DNA from 2 places in the Chromobacterium haemolyticum genome. Region 2 is predicted to be linked to the other one. Evidence: riboswitches for the same ligand, from Rfam matches in the RefSeq annotation. Region 2 holds a riboswitch; the other holds the start of a gene.

Region 1 (9,723 bases), 650 kb from region 2:
ACCGCAGCCGCGAGACTCAGGCCGATCTATTTCAAATGGTGTTGGACGAGGTGCGCGCCGCGCATCCGGATTGGGACGCGGCGGCGGTGGAGCGGCAGGCTCGCTTGTTTGCCGCCCATCCCGACGATACCGCTCGTTTCGCGGTGCTGCCGCACAATTCGGGCGGCGCGATTGATCTGGCGATTTGCCGGCGGGATACCGGGGAGATCTGCGATTTCGGCACCGCTTTCGACGCGGCCGAGCCGGCGTCGCGCACCGACTACTTCGAAGCGCCGCACGATCCCGCGCAGGGCTTTTCGTCCGAACGATGGTTGGCGGTGCGTCACAATCGCCGCGTCTTGTTCAATCTGATGAAACAGTCCGGTTTCAGCAACTATGCCGAGGAATGGTGGCATTACGACTTGGGCGACTGCCTGTGGGGGCAGGCTTTGGGCGTGGACTGGGTTTACCCGTCCATGGAACTGGAGCCGTCCTGATTTGACGCGGCCGCCGCGTGCTTGCGGTGGCCGCATCGTCAAGCGTTAGCCGGCCAGCGCCTTCAACCAGACCAGCGCGGCGCTGGCTCCCGCGTCGGGCACGCCTAGCGCTCGTTCGCCCAGATAGCTGGCCCGTCCCAAGCGCGGCCGCATGGCGGCGGTGGCCGCGCAGCCGCGTTCCGCCGCCTTCAGCGCGGAATGCCACGCCTCGTTTGGACTTTGGCCGTCGTTCAGAGCGGCTTCGAAAGCGTTGGCGGCTGGCGTTAAGGTATCCAGCATGGTGCGGTCGCCCACCTGCGCGCCGCCCAGTTCCGCAATGGCGGCAACGCCGTCCTTGAACGCCGCGGCCCAGTCGAGCGGGTTGGGCGCGTTCGATGAGTCCAGTCGCCGCGCCGCGCGCAGCAGGGCTGTCGAGTAGAACGGGCCGGAGCTACCGGCGATGGCCTGGCGCAAGGCCTGGCTGACGGTGCGCAGCGCCGTGGCCGGATCGCTCCAGGCGCTGTCCGGCAAGGCGCGGATCGCCGCCGCGCCGCGCTGCATGCTGACGCCCAGATCGCCGTCGCCTGCCGCTCCGTCCAGTTCGGTCAACAGCGGTTCGGCGGCGTCCAGCGCCTTGGCCGCGGCCCAAGCCACGGCGCGCAGCTTGGGGTCGGCTTTGGCGATGGAGAGGGCTCCTGCTGCCGCGCGCGGCGGCGCCGGCCGCAGCTGGCGTCGCGCCGGCAGAAGGCCGGAGCCGGGCCAAGCCGGAGCCTGGGTGGCTTGATCCAGCCAGCCGAGGCGCTGCTCATCCAGCGCCAGCAGCGACAGCGAGCAGCCCGGCATTTCCAGCGCGGTCATGAAATTACCGCTCCATAGCCGTTCCACATGCAAGCCGAGCCGTCGCGCCGAGGCCAGCGCGCTGCGCGCCACGATGGCGAGCTCCATCGGCGGAGTGCCGCCCAGGCCGTTGACCAGCATTGCCACCCGTTGGCCGGCCTGCCAACCGCGGTCCCTGACAATGGCGTCGAGCAGCGTCGCGCACAAGGCGTCGGCGGATTGGCGCGGCACGCGGCGTACGCCGGCTTCGCCGTGAATGCCCAGGCCCAACTCTACTTCGTCGTCGTCCAGTTGAAAGCCGGGGCGGCCGGTCGCCGGCACGGTGCAGGCTCCCAGCGCCACGCCCATGGTGGCTACCTGTTCCGCCGCCTGCCGCGCCGCGGCGGCGACCTCGGCCAGGCTGGCGCCGCTGGCGGCAACCGCGCCGGCAATCTTGTGCACCAGGACGGTGCCGGCGATGCCGCGACGGCGCGCCGGCTCCACGGTGTCGCGAAGCGCTACATCGTCGGCCACCACCACGCTGTCGACGGCAATGCCCTCGGCACGGGCCAGCTCCGCCGCCAGGCCAAAGTTCAGCCGGTCGCCGGTGTAGTTTTTGATGATGAGCAGTACGCCTTTAGGGCCGGCGACGGCGCGGATCGCCGCCAGCACGGTGTCTACGCTGGGCGAGGTGAATACGTCGCCCACTGCGGCGGCGTCCAGCATGCCGTGGCCGATGTAGCCGGCGTGGGCGGGCTCGTGGCCGCTGCCGCCGCCGGAGATCAGCGCCACTTTGTCGAGCTGACCGTCAGCCGGAAGATCCGCGCGCAGCAAGACGTTTTCCTCTTCGAGCAGGGCCAGGCCGGGCAGGGTGTCGGCCAGCCCTTCCAGCATTTCCCGCGCCACATGGCGCGGATCGTTGATTAGTTTTCGCATCGCGGTTTCCTTTCCATATCGGATAGAGCTCGTGCTGGGTAAAGATGGATGTCATCTTACGATCAGCTTTGCTTGGAGGGGGAGTTTGTCGATTGCGTGATCGATAACGAAGTGAAATGTGTTCGTAATCGATCTTAAACGAAGCAATATCCGTTCAATGATTTGCGGTTTCGAATATTTTAAGTCATTGTTTAAGTTGAAGATAAACACGGCTTGCCAAGGCCCGGTCCAGCAACCATAATCTGGCACGTCATGCAGGAGAGAGTGGCCGTCCGCGCCACCGCCGAAGGCGCAAGCGCACCCGCAATCGCTCAGGCAAAAGGACTGCATTATCGGACTGGCCGCAGCCAGTTCGCCGAATCTGGAGAGCGGCGTCCACGGATGCCCACCGAAGGGGCTAACGGTCGCAAGGCCGGAAAATCTCAGGTGCAGGGACAGAGGGGTGTAGGGAATAGAGCAACACTACACGCTTTTGCTAAGGACGCACCAATGACGGCCCCGAAACGCACCCCCCTGTTTGAGTCCCACATCGCCGCCGGCGCCAAGATGGTCGATTTCGCCGGCTGGGAAATGCCCATCCATTACGGCTCCCAACTAAAAGAACATGAAATTGTGCGCAACGACGCCGGCATGTTCGACGTTTCCCATATGACGGTGCTGGACATCAGCGGGCCGGACGCCAAGGCCTGGCTCCAGCGGCTGATCGCCAACGACGTGGCCAAGCTGGGCTTCGAAGGCAAGGCGCTGTATTCCGGCATGCTCACGCCCGACGGCACCGTGGTGGACGATCTGATCGTCTACCTGACCTCCTACGGCTATCGCATGGTGGTCAACGCCGGCACCACCGACAAGGATCTGGCCTGGATGGAAGGGCACAAGGCGGACTTCAACGTCGACATCAAAGTAAGACGCGATCTGTCCATCTTGGCGGTGCAAGGCCCGCAAGCCATTGCCAAGGTCTGTTCGGTCAAGCCCGAACTCGCCGCCGTCATCCAGAACTTGAAGCCGTTTCAAGGCCAGCCGGCAGGAGACTGGTTCTATGCCCGCACCGGCTATACCGGCGAAGACGGCCTGGAAGTGATGCTGCCCGGCGTTGAAGCCGCCGCTTTCTTCCAACAATTGCAGGCTGCCGGCGTGGCGCCCATCGGTCTGGGCGCGCGCGACACCCTGCGGCTGGAGGCCGGCATGAATCTGTACGGCCACGATATGGACGAAACCGTTTCCCCGCTGGAAGCCGGCATGGGTTGGACCATCGCCTGGGAACCGGCAGAGCGCGACTTCATCGGCCGCAAGGCGCTAGAGGCGCAGAAAGCCGCCGGCGTGAAGACCAAGCAAGTGGGCCTGGTACTGGAAGGGCGCGGCGTGCTGCGCGAAGGTCTGAAAGTGGTGGTGGAAGGGGTGGGCGAAGGGGTGATCACCAGCGGCACCTTCTCGCCCACGCTCAAGCATTCCATCGCGATCGCGCGCGTGCCGGCAGGCACAGGCGACAAGGCGCTGGTGGACCTGCGCGGCACCTTGACCGAAGTGCGCGTGGTCAAGATGCCTTTCGTGCGCAACGGCAAGAAAGTTTTCGCCTGAGCCGATCGCTCAGGCAGGCCGCGCGACGCGGCCGGGAATAATCGTTAAGACCTGGATTTGACTGGAGACACTCATGAGCAACATCCCCGCCGAACTCAAATACGTTGAAAGCCACGAATGGCTGCGTCTGGAAGCTGACGGTTCCGTGACCGTGGGCATTACCGAGCATGCGCAAGAATTGCTGGGCGACATCGTTTTCGTCGAACTGCCGAAAGTGGGCGCCAAGCTGGCCAAGGAAGAGCAGGCCGGCGTGGTGGAGTCGGTGAAGGCCGCTTCCGACATTTACTGTCCGGTTGCCGGCGAAGTGCTGGCCATCAACGAGGAACTGGAAGCCGAACCGGAACTGGCCAATAGCGAACCCTACGGGGCGGGCTGGTTCTTCAAGATCAAGCCGGCGAATCCGGCGGACCTGGACGCCCTGATGGACGCCGCCGCCTACGCCAAGGAAATTGGCGCCTGATGGTGAAAACCGCCTCGCAGTCCTGATTGGCCGCGAGGCGTTTTTTTCGCCCGGATATCCAGCAACACCCGATTGGCCGCGAAAGCCGCGGCGCGGACGGCAAGCACAGAAGGTCTCGTACTCATGTCTCTCTCCGAACTTTTCAACCGCAAAGAATTCATCTCCCGCCACATCGGCCCGTCCGACGCAGAGCGCGAGCAAATGCTGGCCGCTATCGGCGTGGCCTCCATTGACGAACTGGTGGCGCAGACGCTGCCGGCCGACATCCGCCTGAACCGCAAATTGGAGCTGCCGGACCCCATGCCGGAAGCCGAGGCGCTGGCAGCGCTGAAGGCTGTCGCCGCCAAGAATGTGGTCAACAAATCCTTCATCGGCCAGGGTTATTACCCGGTGCTGACCCCAACGGTGATCTTGCGCAACCTGCTGGAAAACCCGGGCTGGTATACCGCTTACACCCCGTACCAGGCGGAGATCGCCCAAGGCCGTCTCGAAGCCTTGCTGAATTTCCAGCAAATGGTGATCGACCTGACCGGCCTGGAACTGGCTAACGCGTCCTTGCTGGACGAGGCCACCGCCGCCGCCGAGGCGATGGCGATGGCGCGCCGGGTGTCCAAGGCCAAGTCCGGCCAGTTCTTCGTGGACAGCCGCGTGCTGCCGCAAACCCTGGACGTGATGCGGACCCGCGCCAAGTATTTCGGCTTTGAGCTGGTACTGGGCCACCCGGAAGAGGCGGGCAAGGGCGAATACTTCGGCGCCTTGTTCCAGTATCCGGGCGAGGCCGGCGACTTGATCGACCTGACCCCGCACATCGCCGCGGTCAAGGCCAAGGGCGCGGTGGCGGTGGTGGCCGCCGACATCATGGCCTTGGTGGCGTTGAAATCTCCGGGCGAGATGGGCGCGGACGTCGCCATCGGCAACACTCAGCGCTTTGGCGTGCCAATGGGCTTCGGCGGACCGCACGCCGCCTATTTCGCGTTCAAGGACGAAATGAAGCGCTCGGCGCCTGGCCGCATCATCGGCGTGTCCGTGGACGCCAAAGGCAAGACCGCGCTGCGCATGGCGCTGCAGACCCGCGAGCAGCACATCCGCCGCGAAAAAGCCAACTCCAATATCTGCACCAGCCAGGTGCTTCTGGCCAATATCGCCGGCATGTACGCGGTGTATCACGGCCCGGAGGGCGTCAAGCGCATCGCGGCCCGCATCCACCGTCTGGCCGCCATTTTCGCGCACGCGGTCAAGGCCGATGGCGGCAAGCTGGTGTTCGATCGTTTCTTCGACACGGTGCAAGTTGACGCTCCCAAGGCCGACGCGGTGTATCAGGCGGCGTTGGCCGCCGGCTACAATCTGCGCCGCGCAGGCGGCAATGTGTTGGGCGTGGCTTTCCACGAGGCGGCCACTGAAACCGATCTGGCGCGTCTGATTGAAATCTTCACAGGCAAGAGCGCCGATATCGCCGCCTTGGACGCCGCGGCTGCCGATGCGATTCCGGCCGGGTTGAAGCGCGAATCCGCTTTCATGAGCCACCCGGTGTTCAACACCCATCATAGCGAGCACGAGATGCTGCGCTATATGAAGAAACTGGAAAGCCGCGACCTGGCGATGAATCATTCGATGATCTCGCTGGGCAGTTGCACGATGAAGCTGAACGCCACCAGCGAAATGATTCCGATCACCTGGCCGGAGTTCGCCAATATGCATCCGTTCGCGCCCCGCGAACAGACAGTGGGTTATCTGGAAATGATCGCCGGTCTGGAAACGCAGCTGCGCGCGATCACCGGCTTCGACATCATCTCGATGCAGCCCAACTCCGGCGCCCAGGGCGAGTACGCCGGCCTGTTGGCAATCAGCCGCTACCACGAGTCGCGCGGTGACGGCCAGCGCAATATCTGTCTGATTCCGCGTTCCGCTCACGGCACCAACCCGGCCACGGCGCAGATGATGAATATGCAGGTGGTGGTGGTGGACTGCGACGAGGCGGGCAACGTCGACGTTGCCGATCTGAAGGCGAAAGCCGAGCTGCATTCTGCGCAGCTGGCGGCCTTGATGATTACCTACCCGTCCACCCACGGCGTATTTGAGCAGCCCATTCGCGAAATCTGCGCGATCATCCATCAACACGGCGGCCAAGTGTATATGGACGGCGCCAACCTCAACGCCCAGGTGGGCTTGTGCCGTCCGGCCGACATCGGCGCTGACGTGTCGCACATGAACCTGCACAAGACCTTCTGCATCCCGCACGGCGGCGGCGGCCCGGGCATGGGCCCGATTGGTTTGAAGGCGCATTTGGCCCCGTTCATCGCCAACCACGTGGTGGCGTCGGTGCCCACCGCCCTGCCCGGTCAGACCGCGGTGTCGGCTGCGCCCTTCGGTTCGGCCTCCATTTTGCCTATCTCCTATATGTACATCGCGATGATGGGCGCGGAGGGCATGAAGCAGGCCACCGAGAACGCCTTGTTGTCCGCCAACTATGTGGCGACGCGATTGGCCGAGCACTTTCCGGTGCTGTACACCGGCGCCAACGGCCGGGTGGCTCATGAGTGCATCATCGACTTGCGCCCGCTCAAGGCCGCCAGCGGTGTGACCGAGGTGGACGTAGCCAAGCGGCTGATGGATTACGGCTTCCACGCGCCGACCATGAGCTTCCCGGTGCCGGGCACGCTGATGATTGAGCCGACCGAGTCCGAGCCCAAGGCGGAACTGGATCGTTTCATCGCGGCGATGGCGGCGATCCGTCAGGAAATCGACAAAGTGCAGAACGGCGTGTGGCCTGCGGACGACAATCCGCTGTGCAACGCGCCGCACAGCAAGGCGGACATCGCAGGCGAGTGGCAGCGTCCGTACAGCCGTGAAACCGGCTTGTTCCCGCTGCCCTATGTGCTGGAAAACAAGTTCTGGCCCAGCGTCAACCGCATCGACGATGTTTACGGGGACCGCAATCTGGTGTGCAGTTGCCCGTCCACCGACAGCTACGCCTGATTCGCGCAGGCAAGCGTAAAGCAGCCCCGGCCTTGGCCGGGGCTTTTTTGCGTGTAGACGCGGCCATCTGACACTGGAGTTGAGTGAATATACGACTATCATATTTAATGGAGGATATGACGGCAGGCTGCTTGCCGTTGGTATGTAAACCCTATCAATTAGGAGGCTGCGTTGGCGTTGAGCGTGCCGGCTGCGGTTGCCGCGCCGGATTTTCAGCTGTTGTTCGAACGGTCGCCAGGGCTGTACTTGGTGCTGGACACCGATTTCAATGTCGTCGCCGCCAGCGATATTTATCTGCAGACGACGCTGACCCGGCGCGAGTCCATCCTGGGGCGCAATCTGTTCGATATCTTTCCGGTCAATCCCGACGACCCGGAAGGCGAGGGCTCGCGCAATCTGCGCATTTCTTTGCAGCGTGTGCTGTCCACCGGGGTTGAGGACAGCATGGCGATGCAGAAATACGATATTCCCCGACCGGACGGGAGCTTCGAGGAGCGCTACTGGAGCCCGACAAATTGGCCGGTGAAGCGCGCCGACGGCAGCGTCAGCTGCATCATCCACAGCGTTCAGGATGTCAGCGAGTTTGTGCGCTTGCGCGGCGAGAGCGCGGTGAGGGATTTTTCCGTCGAATGGTTGAAGAATAATGCGGCGGTCTTAGAAGCCGAAATGGTGAATCAGCACGCGCTGATCGCTCGCGCCAACACCGACTTGAAGGAATCGAATAGCGAACTGGCCCGCTTGAATCAGCAAATGCGGGAGCTGGACCAGATGAAGACGCGATTTTTCGCCAATGTCAGTCATGAACTGCGCACCCCGCTGACGCTGATTCTGGGGCAGGTCGAACGCTTCCTGTCCGGGCAAGCCGAGCCGGGGGAGGCGCCCAATCTATCCTTGATCCAGAGGCAGGCGCGCATGTTGTTGCAGCAGGTGAACGATTTGCTGGACGTGGCCAAGCTGGACGCGGGGGAGCTGAAGCTGCGTTATGTGCAGCTGGATCTGGCCGAGTTGGTGCGCCATGTCGCCTCTTATTTTGCTTCTCTGGCCAGCGACAGACGCATCGATTACCAAGTGGCCGCACCGACAACGGCCCCGGCTCAGGTCGATGCGATCAAGTTGCAGCGGGTTTTGTTGAACCTGCTGTCCAATGCCTTCAAATTTACGCCGGACGGCGGTCATATTCAGATCGCGCTGGAACTGCGAGGGCGGCAAGCCGACATTCGGGTGCGTGACAATGGGCCGGGGGTGCCGGCCGAGATGCGCGACAAGGTTTTTGAGCGCTTCGTGCAAGTGGAGGACGGCGATTACGGTCGCCATGGCGGTACCGGGCTGGGCCTGGCCATCGTCAAGGAGTTTATCGAACTGCACCATGGCGAAGTGTGTTTGTCCGCGGCGGAGGGCGGCGGCGCCTTGTTCCAACTGAGCCTGCCCTTGGAGGCGCCGGCGGGGACGCCGGTGGTGTCGGAATACTTGCGGCTGGACGATCTGCTGGCCGGCGGCGCGGTGCCTTTGCCCGCGCCGCAACTGGGCGAGACCGCGGCCTTGCCGGACAAAAACGGCCAAGCGCTGGTGCTGTTGGTGGAGGACAACCGCGATATGAGCGCCTTCATCGCCGGCGCGCTGGGCAAACATTATCGAGTCATGACGGCGCCGGAGGGCGGCCGCGGTTTGCAATTGGCCTTGAGCGAGCAGCCGGACTTGATTATTAGCGATCTGATGATGCCGGGCATGGGCGGCGAAGAGCTGGTGTCGGCGCTGCGCGGCAATCGACAGACCGAGGACATTCCAGTGGTGATGCTGTCAGCGAGGGCCGACGACTCGCTGCGGCTGCGGATGCTGCAGAACAGCGTGCAGGAGTTTTTGTTCAAGCCGTTTTCCGTGGCGGAGTTGCTGGCGCGGGTGGGGCGATTGATTGGAGAGCGGCGCCGCTCGGCGATGCGCCTGAAGCAAGCGTTGTACGCGGCGGAGCAGATTGCCTGGGAGGTGGATCTGGTCGACGACGTCTTGCATGAGGAGGGGCCGGTGGGGCGCATTTTCGGGCGGGCCGAGGATTATCGCCATGACAGCCTGGACGCTTTGCTGGGGCAAATCCATGCGGAGGATCTGGATGAGCTGCGCCGGCGGTGGCTGGCTTTGCCGGCGGAGGCTGGAGAGAGTCTGCACGAATGTCAGTTTCGCATCGCCACGCCGGAGCAGGGGCAGGTATGGATGCAGGTGAGCGCAAGCCTGTGGCGAGACGAGCAGGGACGGCCGCGGCGCGCCATGGGTTTTGCCCGAGACGTATCCACCTTGAAGCGTTCGCAGCTAGATATCGAGTTTCTCGCCAAGCATGACAGTCTGACTCAGCTGCCCAACCGTGTGCAGTTGAATGAGCGGCTGCAATGGAGCTTGAGGAATCATCAGCGTTCGGGGCGGCGCTTGTATCTGCTGTTGGTGGATTTGGACGATTTTCGCCTTATCAACGATAACTTGGGACATGAGGTGGGAGACCGCCTATTGCGTATC
Region 2 (9,723 bases):
TGCCGCATTGACTGCTGTCGTTCTCAACGGTGTATTTGACCATGCGCCATTCACTACCGAAAAATTTATCGTGCAAGATGTCCAGATCACGTCAGGCAAGAGCGCAAGCTTTGCCCTGCAGACCAAATCCATGGACCCACACAGCAAGGGAGAGCTTGTCATCCACGTTCCCTTACGCCAAGACCTGAGCTTTTTCAAAGGCGATATTGTCTGCAGGGAACGGCATCAGGGCTGGCTCTCCATGGCCTGGGAATACCAAGGTGAATGCCGCGAGCGCGACCAGTCCAACGCGCGGTAGGCAAGTACAGACGTCACAACAAGCCCTGTGCTACAAATCCAGACTTGCATGGACTAACCCGTTCGTGGTTTCAAGTAAGATCGGAATTGTGACGTTAAGCACGAACTTTTCGATTGCTGCTGCGTCTTGTGGTGTCGAAGCCATAGGATCGTGAAATCTAACCTATAGCTAACCGACGCTGTGCAACCTTATCGCGTAGCGTCGAGTGGCTGGAGGGGGCGAAGTTGAGCACTGGATTAACGGTTTTCATCGAGTTTGTTGAGCAGAAAGCTTGCAATGCTGCCAACCATCTCAATAGCGGCCGTAGCTTCGGTGTTTGTAATCGAAGGCAACCACGGACGCCCGTGACCAGTGCCTTCTTTGTTTCTGAGACGATTAATAGCACAGGCAGTTTGAAACATTGCGCGTTCGAGGGCTTTGGTCGGAGATTCACCCGGTTGTGTGGCTTGTTCAGGAACAGTAAGTCCGAGCGCCACATAGGCTTGCCCAAGTAGACCTTGAAAGTTAGCTCCGCTCGAATATGAACCCCATTTTGTCTGAAGGATGTGTGCGGCGGTTGCCTCAAGAAGGTCTTTGCCAGTGCCAGAAAGTAATGCTGCGTCGTGAGCACCTTTTTGGGCACGGCGTGCATATGCATGAAGCGCTTGGGATAACTCTCGGCCTTTAAGGTTTTCCAGAACTTTTGGTCGAATGTCTCCGTCTTTGGAAAGCTCATAACCTTCGGCATCAAATGCAGACATGGCATTCAGAATCGCTTCTGTGCCGACAAAATTGGCCGATTGTTCCCGAAATCCCCCTGATGCTCGAACCTTTGATAGCAGTTGCTCGATGAGTTTTGAGCCAGCGTTGGGGTTGTTGTCGATTGCCCATGACAGAATCGCTCTGACTCTCTTGGCTTTCCCAATTACTTGACCTTGAGTTTTTGGGTCTGCCGAGGTTAAGCCGGTTCGCCCAACGTAAAACTCAATATCTGAATGAGAGGGCTCGCGATACTCTCCATGGGATTTTGAATCGTCTACGAGTTGTGCTAGCGCAGCGATTATGGTGTCGGTAATTGGTAGTGTCATATTTTTGAAACGCTAACATCCGAATTCACCGAGCCTGTGATACTTTTTGCGCTAGTCCGCTGTACTGCTTGCGTCGGCACGCCTTGGCTCAGTTTCTCTGTGTGGTTTTGTTCGCGGCTCTTAACCTGATAAAGGATAGATGGTTGCTCATCTATGAGCGACGGCTCCTTGTCGGCAATGCTTATAATAGCACATTGGCATGTTTGTCTGCTTCTGCCGACAAACCACCCCCCCCCCATAACACCAAACCCCCGGCTTTCGCCGGGGGCCTCCCTTTACTTACTCTTCTTCAATACCCGTCGCTCCAACAAGGAGCGCTCCACCTGCGCGTCCATCATCTGGTGTTGATGGTCGGTGTAGGCGTAGACATTCATCCGCCGCGCGCTGAGCGAGATCAGCAATTCCAGATGATTGAAAAAGCCCAGCCAGTAGCCGCGCTGCTCGGTGCGGCTGAAGTCGATATCGCGAGCGATGCGGCTAATCAGGCCCTGGCCCACGTAGGCCGGGTTGTCCTTGAACCATTGCAGCACGTGGGCGGCGCATTCCCGGCCGTAGGCGTGGGCCTCGGCGGCGGTGGGCGGCGCGGGCGGCATTTGCCAGTAGTGCGGGTAGGTGCGTCCGGGAAGGCGGCTGACGAAGGGCAGTAGGACTTCCTGGGCTTCGAGGATCGGGGTGCGGTAGCGCCGTCGGCGCGGGAAGAGAGATTGCGGCATGTCGTTACTCCTGCGATAAAACAAGATTAACAAGCTGCCTATCCGCTAGAGGATTTGGCAGGCGCGTGATGGGATTGGCATTACCGAGCGTTGCGACCGGCGAGCGCATAGCGCTCTCCCACCATGCACCTGCCGTCAGGTCATGGCAAAACACAAGCATGTGCGTAAACGCACATGCTTGCTGACGCAACGCTATTCGAGATGCCAATCTCGGTGCCGTGTTTTGCGGCACGCGGGGATTGTTGCCCACTATGCGAGCGGGGTCAAGGCGCGGTGGTCGCGAGTTTGTGCCTGTGCGCGCCTCAAGCCGTAGGTGCCGGTTTCCACTGCTTCCGGGCGATCGAAGCCGGCGCGGGCGGCCACTTCGCGAGTGCAACTGCAAGATGGCGTGGAGGACGCGTTTGGCGTCGGCTGCGTCGAAGCGGCCAATTGGGACAGAGCTTGTTAATCGCTCTCCGCCTGCTCATCAGGGCGTGGCTGTTGTTGCGGCGTTATCACCGATTCAGCCTGCCGGCGATCAACCTTCTCCGCCTCGTCCTGAGGCGGTGGTGTTTCTTTATTCTCTCTCTTGAACATATCGGGCGGGGTAGGCATCCGCATCAGTTGTTGCTGTATGCGAAAACTATCCGTCATGGCCTTGTTGATTTGGGTAAAAGCCGGGTGGGAGGGGGAGAATGAATCCGCGGTAACTACCGCACTGTAAAGGGCTAGCGGCAGCAGAAGGGCGTGGATACGCATCTTATTTCCTGACAAAGTATCTGGCCACGGGACGTGGCGGTTTGCGGTATGGCTTGGCTGGCGCGCTTCCGTTGAGAGGAGGCGCGTGGCTGAGAAAGGCGAACGGAAGCGAACGCCTAAAAGATAGAGGATTCTATCTAACCATGACCAAAGGTCAAGCCCAGGGAAGCCGCCCCCGCCTGGCGAGACGCGTGAGGGCCGCCGCGCCGCCGTTGGTTTAGAGCCTGTTTACGATCTCGCGAGCTAGAGCGAGACAAGGCGAAAACGAGCGAAAAAGCGGAATGTACGAGTGGTACATGAGCATTTTGAGCTCGTACTCACCGTGCAACGCTTCACGAAGCGCAGCAGACTTTGAACAGGTTCTTAGGTTGGGGCGCGGATCAAGTCGCGGATGCCGGCTTCCACCGCTTCCGGGTAGTCGAAGCCGGCGCGGGCGGCCACTTCGCGTGCCACTTGGCTGTATAGCCGCAGGGTGGCGTGGAAGGCGCGTTCGGCGTCGGCGGCGTCGAAGTGGCCAAACCCCTGTTGCAGCGCCTGCCAGTGTTCAGGCTCGGCCCAGTGTTGCAGCCGGGTGCCGATATGCCAGCAGTCCGCCGCCGCGCCGGGGTGGCTATGGGCATGCCATTCCAGCATTTCCAGCAGCAGTTCCTTTATGGTCCAGTCCCGAAATTTGACGACGAACAGTTCGCCGCGCGCCAGGTATTTGGGGATGTGAAAGGCTTCGAACCAGAATTCTTCCACCCGCTCGCGGAAGCGTTCTTCGCAAGGCAGGGCCGGCGCGGCGGGACGGCCATGCGGCGCGGGCAGGCCTTGGGCCACGCCGGTTTTGTCTAGCAGCACGCGGTAGCCGCGCTGGTACAGCGGGTCCAGCCCGTCCTTGCGCATGGCTTGCAGCCGGGCGGGGCCGGCCAGGGTGAAGTCGATTTTGACGCCGTCGGCGTAGATGGCCAGGCGGGTGGGCCAGGCTTGGCCTTCGCCCAGGCGCAGCACGGTGATCAGGGGGCCGATGTCGCGCAGCCAGCCGTCGTCCGTGGCCAGAGCCGCCGGGTCCGGGCTGATGATTTCCAGGTCCAGATCGGAATGGATATCGACGCTGCCGTCGTCGCGGGCAAAGGAGCCGGTGAGGATCAGCGCATCCACGTCCGGGCGTTGCTGCGCCCAGGCGATGGCGTTTTCCAAACGATGGTTTTGCGGGGCAAGGCTCAACATGCGAGGCGCTTTCGGCAGGGGCGGGTTTGGATAGGCCGCCGCCGGGCCGGGAAGTTCCGGCAGGCGGGGGCCTGCTGGTTTAGTGCCGCTAACAAAACTGCGCAGCGTACCTGAGCCAAGGCTTGCCGATGCAGAAAACGAAGTTTCTGCGAAGCTACAGTACAAGTGGTACGACAAGGAGGCGCAACGCAGGATCCGGAGTTTTGTTAGCGGGTCTTGGCCGCGCTTAATGCAGATCGTGCCGATACATGAACACCGGCAGCCGCCATTCGCGCCAGATGGCGGCCAGGCGGATGGTGAGGCCGACGGCGAAGCTGGCCAGCACGTTGAGATCGTGCGGCACGCCCAGTTTGATCAGGCCCAGGTAGAGCAGGGCCACGGCGAAGGAGACGCTGGCGTACAGTTCCTGACGGAAGACCACGGGCACGCGGTTGCACAGCACGTCGCGCAGGATGCCGCCGGCAATGCCGGTGATCATGCCGGCCATCACCACTACTACCGGGTGATAGTCCATGGACTGGGCCACGCCGCAGCCTATGATGGTGAAGGCGATCAGGCCCAGCGCGTCCAGCACCAGGAAGACGCGGCTGAGGCGCTTCATGTAGCGGGCCACGAACACGGCGGCCAGGCCGCCGGCGATGACGAGGCCGACGTATTCCGGGTGCTGGGTCCAGCCTATCGGGTAGCGGCCCAGCACGATGTCGCGCACGGTGCCGCCGCCCAGGGCGGTGAGGAAGGCGATGACGGTAACGCCGAATATGTCCATATTGCGGCGGCCGGCCGCCAGCGCGCCAGTCATCGCTTCCGCGGTGATGGCGATCAGATAGATCAGGGTAAGCATGTAGTTGCAGTGGTCAAACAGGCTGGCGCCGAGGTGTGCGGCGAAGCCAGGTGGGAAAATAGGTTGGCAATGGGCGGGCCATGCCAGGTGGCGCGCGGCCTGGGCAAGAGTTTCGAACACGGGTTTTCCTTGAGAGCTGGTGCACGATCTGCTGCGCTTCGCGAGACGCGGCGCGTACCGCTTCGAAATGCTCATGTACCAAGAGTACATTCCGCTTTCTCAGCTGTTTTCGCCTTGTCTCGTTCTTGCTCGCGAGATCGTAAACACGTTCTGAGCATGGCCGGCGGGCTGCGCATGGGCACGGCGCTGCCGGCATTGCCTCTCCCCTTGTCCTTTTACCTGAGAGTTAGATGACGGGCGCGGCCTGTGTGCGGGCTTTGCCGGATGTCACTTGCCCCTTCGGTGGGCGCTAAGGGCCGGTTACATAATCTGACGCGCGCTTGCTGAAGCGTAGCAGATGATGAACGGGCGCTTAGGGCCTCTCTCCAATCGGCTGGTATCCATGGGCTGCGGTACTGTGGCCTGAGCGATTATGGGAGTTTGCGTCTTCGGCGGGGGCCGTATGCCCCTCTCTCCCGCAGCAGGCAAGGATATTAGCGTTTGCTGTATTGTTCAGTCAACGACTGTATACATGGGGGAAGGCAAAAATGTTGCAGTGCGCCATCTTCACGAAAACGCCCGGACGGCGGCTAGGCTGTCCGGGCGTTTTCACGCGGGCTGCTTCTTAGTTGCCAGGCGTCTTGGGCTTGGCCGCGCCGTTGCCGGCAGCGGGTTTGCGCGTGGCCGGGGCTTTGGCTGCGGGTGCCTTGGCGGCAGGCGCTTTGGCGGTTTTGGCCGCCGCGGGCTTGCTTGAGGCCGGCTTGGCCGCAACCGGCGCGCTGCCGGCGGGTTTGGCGGCGGCGCTGGGCTTGTCGGCCGTCGCTGCTTTGGCCGGGGCTTTGGCGGCTGGTTTGCGCGGCGGCGCCGCTTTCTTGGCCGGCGCGCTGGTTTTGACGGCGGGGGCCGGAGCGGGAGCGGTTGCGCTTGTCGCTATGGGCTCGTTGGGCGGCAGGATGGCCGGAGCCGACGGCGCGCGGGTGTCCAGTTGCAGCGCGTGGGCCACTTGGTCCAGCCGCTGTTGTTGTTCCGGGGCGATGTCGCCGCTGAGCGCCAGCAGTTCGTGCGCCAGCTGCCAGGCCTGGCGGCGGCGGTGCTCTTCCTGCAGCAGCTTGGGCAGGCCGGCCAGCGCGCGGGCTTCGTCCAGCCGCACCAGGAAGACTTGCTTGCGGGCGATTTCTTTCAGCTGCATCAGGGTCAGCGGGTATTCGTGGCGGATGTCGCGCATGATGCGGCGGATGGCGTTGAACGGGCGCTCGTCTATGATGCCGCGGCCAATCGCCACGTAGGTGAGCAGGCGCACGAAGCCGTCCGCCAGGGTGCCGGTTTCGTAGGCGGGGTCCAGCGTTTGGCGCTTGAGTTGCAACCGTTCCCGTTTTTCCCAGCTGTCGCAGCGGGCGGCGCGGGCTTCGCGGGCCGGTTGGACGCCCACGGCGGAGGCCAGCCACGGGGATTCGTACACGGCCTTGAAGCAGTGTTCGGTGGCGGCGTCGCGCAGGTCGCGGTAGCGGTCCAGGCTTTGCGCCATCCAGCCGGACCATTGTTCTTGCAGCCGCCACAGCGGGTTGTCCGCGCTCACCGGATGGCGATGGGCGCGCACGTATTCGGCGGCGGGCTTGAGCCAGCTTAGCCAGGGGTTGAGCGGGGAGATCAGCGTGCGTTCCAGCCGCGCCGGGTTGAGTTGGCGCTGGCATTGGGCGCTGGCTTCGCTGCTGACGGCCTGGAGCGCGGGGGAGATGAAGCGGTTGTAAACGCCTTGGTTGATCTCGGAGACGCGGCGCACCACTTCGAAGGCTTGTTCGTCTTCGCGGCCGTCGTCCAGGGCCAGGATGTCGGCCACTTCGCGCGCTTCGAAACGGATGATGTAGCGGCCTTTGATGTATTCCTGACCGGGGGTGCCGGGGGCCACGTCTTCGATGATGGCTTCGTACAGGCCGGGGGCCAGCACGTCGATCAGGTCCAGCGCGCTGGCGAATTCGCTGTGTTCGCGGTTGGCGATGCCGGCGGAAACGAAGATGCCGAGGTGGCCCACTTTGTTGTGCAGGCAGTAGATGATGGTTTGTTCGTTGTCGCGGATGTCTTCCGCGTTGTCGTACAGGTCCGGTATCCAGTTCAGCGCCTGTTGCGGCGGGGTGATGTTGTCGCCCCAGGAGGCGAACACGATGATGGGGGAGCGGATGTTGCGCATGTCCACGCGGTGCTGGTCGCTGCTGACGATCTTGCCTTCCACCAGGTGGTTGCCGACGAACAGCTGCTGGGAGATCCATTCCATTTCCTGCTTGTTCAGCAGGTAGTGCCCGCCCCACCAGCGTTCAAAGCCCAGGAAGCGTTCGCGCTCGGTGTCCACCTTGGCGTACAGATTGTAGGGCTTCTTCCACAGGGTGTTGGCCGGGTCCAGCTTTTCAAAGTTGTTGACCAGGTGGGCGCCGTCGAACTTGCCGTGGCCCAGGTCGCCGGCCAGCGAGGCGGTCCAGGTGCCGCCCAGCATGCCGCCGGAGTAGCGCATAGGGTTTTTGCCGGTGACGCCGGCCCAGTAGGACAGCGGGGTGCCGGCCAGCAGGATGGGGCCGAACAGTTCCGGCGCCACGGAGGCGAGCATGGCCACGGCCCAGCCGCCTTGGCAGTTGCCGATGACGAAGGGCTTGCCGTCGCTGTCCGGGTGCAGTTCGTTGACTTTGCTGAGGAAGACGTATTCCGCGCGGCTGACGCTTTCTATGGTCTGGCTGGGCACCGGCTGGGGGAAGAACATGATGAAGTAGCAGGGGTGACCCTGTTGCAGCGCAATGCCGATCTCGCTGTCCATCTTGAAGCCGCCGATGCCGGGGCCGTGGCCGGCGCGCGGGTCTATCACCACAAAGGGGCGCAGCGCGGGATTGGTGGCCGGGCAGCCGGCCGGCGGCAGGATGGCGGCCAGCGCGTAGTTGGCCGGGTCCGGCAGGCTGCGGCCGTCCAGAATGATCTTGTAGTCGAACACCAACACCGGCGGTTTGCCGCTTTGCACGTGTTGCAGATAGTCCGCGCCGCGGTCATGCAGCACGTCCCAGTAGAGGATGCTGCGCTCGTAGGCGTCGCGCCAGTAGTCGGCGACCGGGTTGGAGGAGAAGAGCTTGGACCAGACGGCTGTTTGCGACCACATACGGCACCTCTTGGTTGGTATGACGGATAACTGGCTACTGTACCCTCCTTTTGTTGCGTTGCAATAGACAAAGTTCCTGCCAGGAGAGTAACTGTCAGCGTTGCGCCACAGTGTGCCGCTTGGCGGCGGGGGCTTTTGACTGGAGCTTGCCGCGCTTGGCGCACGCCGGGCCCCGGCATTCCATGCCCCGGCAGGCTGCCCGCAGTGGCTTTGGGTTCACGGCGCGCTCTATCCGTTGCGCCTGATCTGGGCCGCCGGCTTCCGGCAAACCGTTTCCGTCTTGGAGCTAACCCTGTCTGTCTGCTGCGGGTCTCTGCTGCTGCTCAACGCCCTTTGTGTGTCCGGCTTTGGACTTCATGCAGACCATGCCGGCTTTCGTTTATCTGATTCCTGCTGCAATGTTCTTCGGACTGGGCCAGGGGCCGCGTGCCGCGGCGAGGACTGCGGCCGATGGCGGAGAGACTGTTCAAAGTCTCGCGAGCAAGGGCGAGACAAGGCGAGAACAAGCGGAAAAGCCTACATGAGTATTTCGAGCTTGTTTTTAACGCCCTTGCCTAAAATCCCGCGGAAGCGCAGCGGGCTCTGAGGAGGCCCTGAGGGCAGGGCAATCGCCCTCGCTACGCATGCATGGGAGGTCGTGATGGAATCGCAACAGACCGCTTCTTTGTCGCATATAGCTTTCCTGCTGCTCGATCAATTCTCCATGATCGCCTTCTCCAACGCGGTGGAGCCGCTGCGCATGGCCAACTACCTGTCGCGCAAGAAGCTGTATCGCTGGAGCCTGCTGTCTGCGGACGGAAAAGCGGTTAACGCAAGCAACGGCCTGTGTCTGTCGCCGGTCTCTGCGCCGGGCCACCCGCAACAGTACGACATGCTCATCGTCTGTGGCGGCTGCCAAGTGCGCGAGGCGGCCACGGACAAGGTGCTGGCGCTGATCCGCCGCTTTGCCGCCCAGGGCGTGCCGCTGGGCTCAATCTGCACCGGCGCCTTCGCGTTGGCCCAGGCGGGAGTGCTGAACGGCTATCGTTGCGCCATCCATTGGGAAAACCTGCTGTCCATCAGAGAAGAGTTCCCCCGCACCCAGTTCACCTCGGACTTGTTTGTGTTGGACCGGGACCGTTTTACCTGTAGCGGCGGCACCGCGCCGCTGGATTTCATGTGTCACCTGATTGGCCGCAAGGGAGGCAAGAGCCTGGCGGCCGATGTCTTGGTGCAATTCATCGTGGACCGGCTGCGGGACGACGGCGATCGTCAGCACATCCCGCTTCTGGCGCGTATCGGCGCCGGGCACGAGGCTTTGCAGAACGCGGTCTTGTCTATGGAAAACAATATAGAGAACCCGTGCTCGCTGGAGAGCCTGGCTGAGGAGTTGGGCGTGTCGTTGCGTCATCTGGAGCGGCTGTTCAAGCGGCATCTGAGCGCCACGCCGGCGCAATATTATCTGGACCTCCGCCTGCGTCGGGCGCGCGAACTGTTGCTGCAAACCAATATGAGCGTGATGGAAGTCACCGTGGCTTGCGGCTTCCTGTCGTCCTCGCATTTTTCCAAGTCCTACCGCGGCTTGTTCGGCTACCCGCCTAGCCACGAGCGGCAGCGATATCTGGCGGCGGCGGGGGCGATGGCCT

The links. Region 2 has a riboswitch for glycine ahead of GYH29_RS08330 (trimeric intracellular cation channel family protein). Riboswitches for the same ligand answer to the same signal wherever they lie in the genome.
Region 1: another riboswitch for glycine. It lies ahead of gcvT (glycine cleavage system aminomethyltransferase GcvT); the one in region 2 lies ahead of GYH29_RS08330 (trimeric intracellular cation channel family protein).

The regions. Positions count from the first base shown of each region.
Region 1 is NZ_AP019312.1:1,147,327-1,157,049, forward strand. Features, by position in the region: gene GYH29_RS05435 (M15 family metallopeptidase) at 1-476, shown strand, start outside; gene GYH29_RS05440 (dihydroxyacetone kinase family protein) at 522-2,207, opposite strand; glycine riboswitch at 2,453-2,544, shown strand; glycine riboswitch at 2,559-2,655, shown strand; gene gcvT (glycine cleavage system aminomethyltransferase GcvT) at 2,697-3,785, shown strand; gene gcvH (glycine cleavage system protein GcvH) at 3,859-4,245, shown strand; gene gcvP (aminomethyl-transferring glycine dehydrogenase) at 4,369-7,221, shown strand; gene GYH29_RS05460 (EAL domain-containing protein) at 7,393-9,723, shown strand, end outside.
Region 2 is NZ_AP019312.1:1,799,420-1,809,142, forward strand. Features, by position in the region: gene GYH29_RS08305 (hypothetical protein) at 1-298, shown strand, start outside; gene GYH29_RS08310 (abortive infection family protein) at 535-1,365, opposite strand; gene GYH29_RS08315 (hypothetical protein) at 1,641-2,078, opposite strand; gene GYH29_RS08320 (hypothetical protein) at 2,523-2,816, opposite strand; gene GYH29_RS08325 (aminoglycoside 6-adenylyltransferase) at 3,180-4,025, opposite strand; gene GYH29_RS08330 (trimeric intracellular cation channel family protein) at 4,252-4,986, opposite strand; glycine riboswitch at 5,184-5,365, opposite strand; glycine riboswitch at 5,367-5,454, opposite strand; gene GYH29_RS08335 (DUF3141 domain-containing protein) at 5,591-8,098, opposite strand; gene GYH29_RS08340 (GlxA family transcriptional regulator) at 8,739-9,723, shown strand, end outside.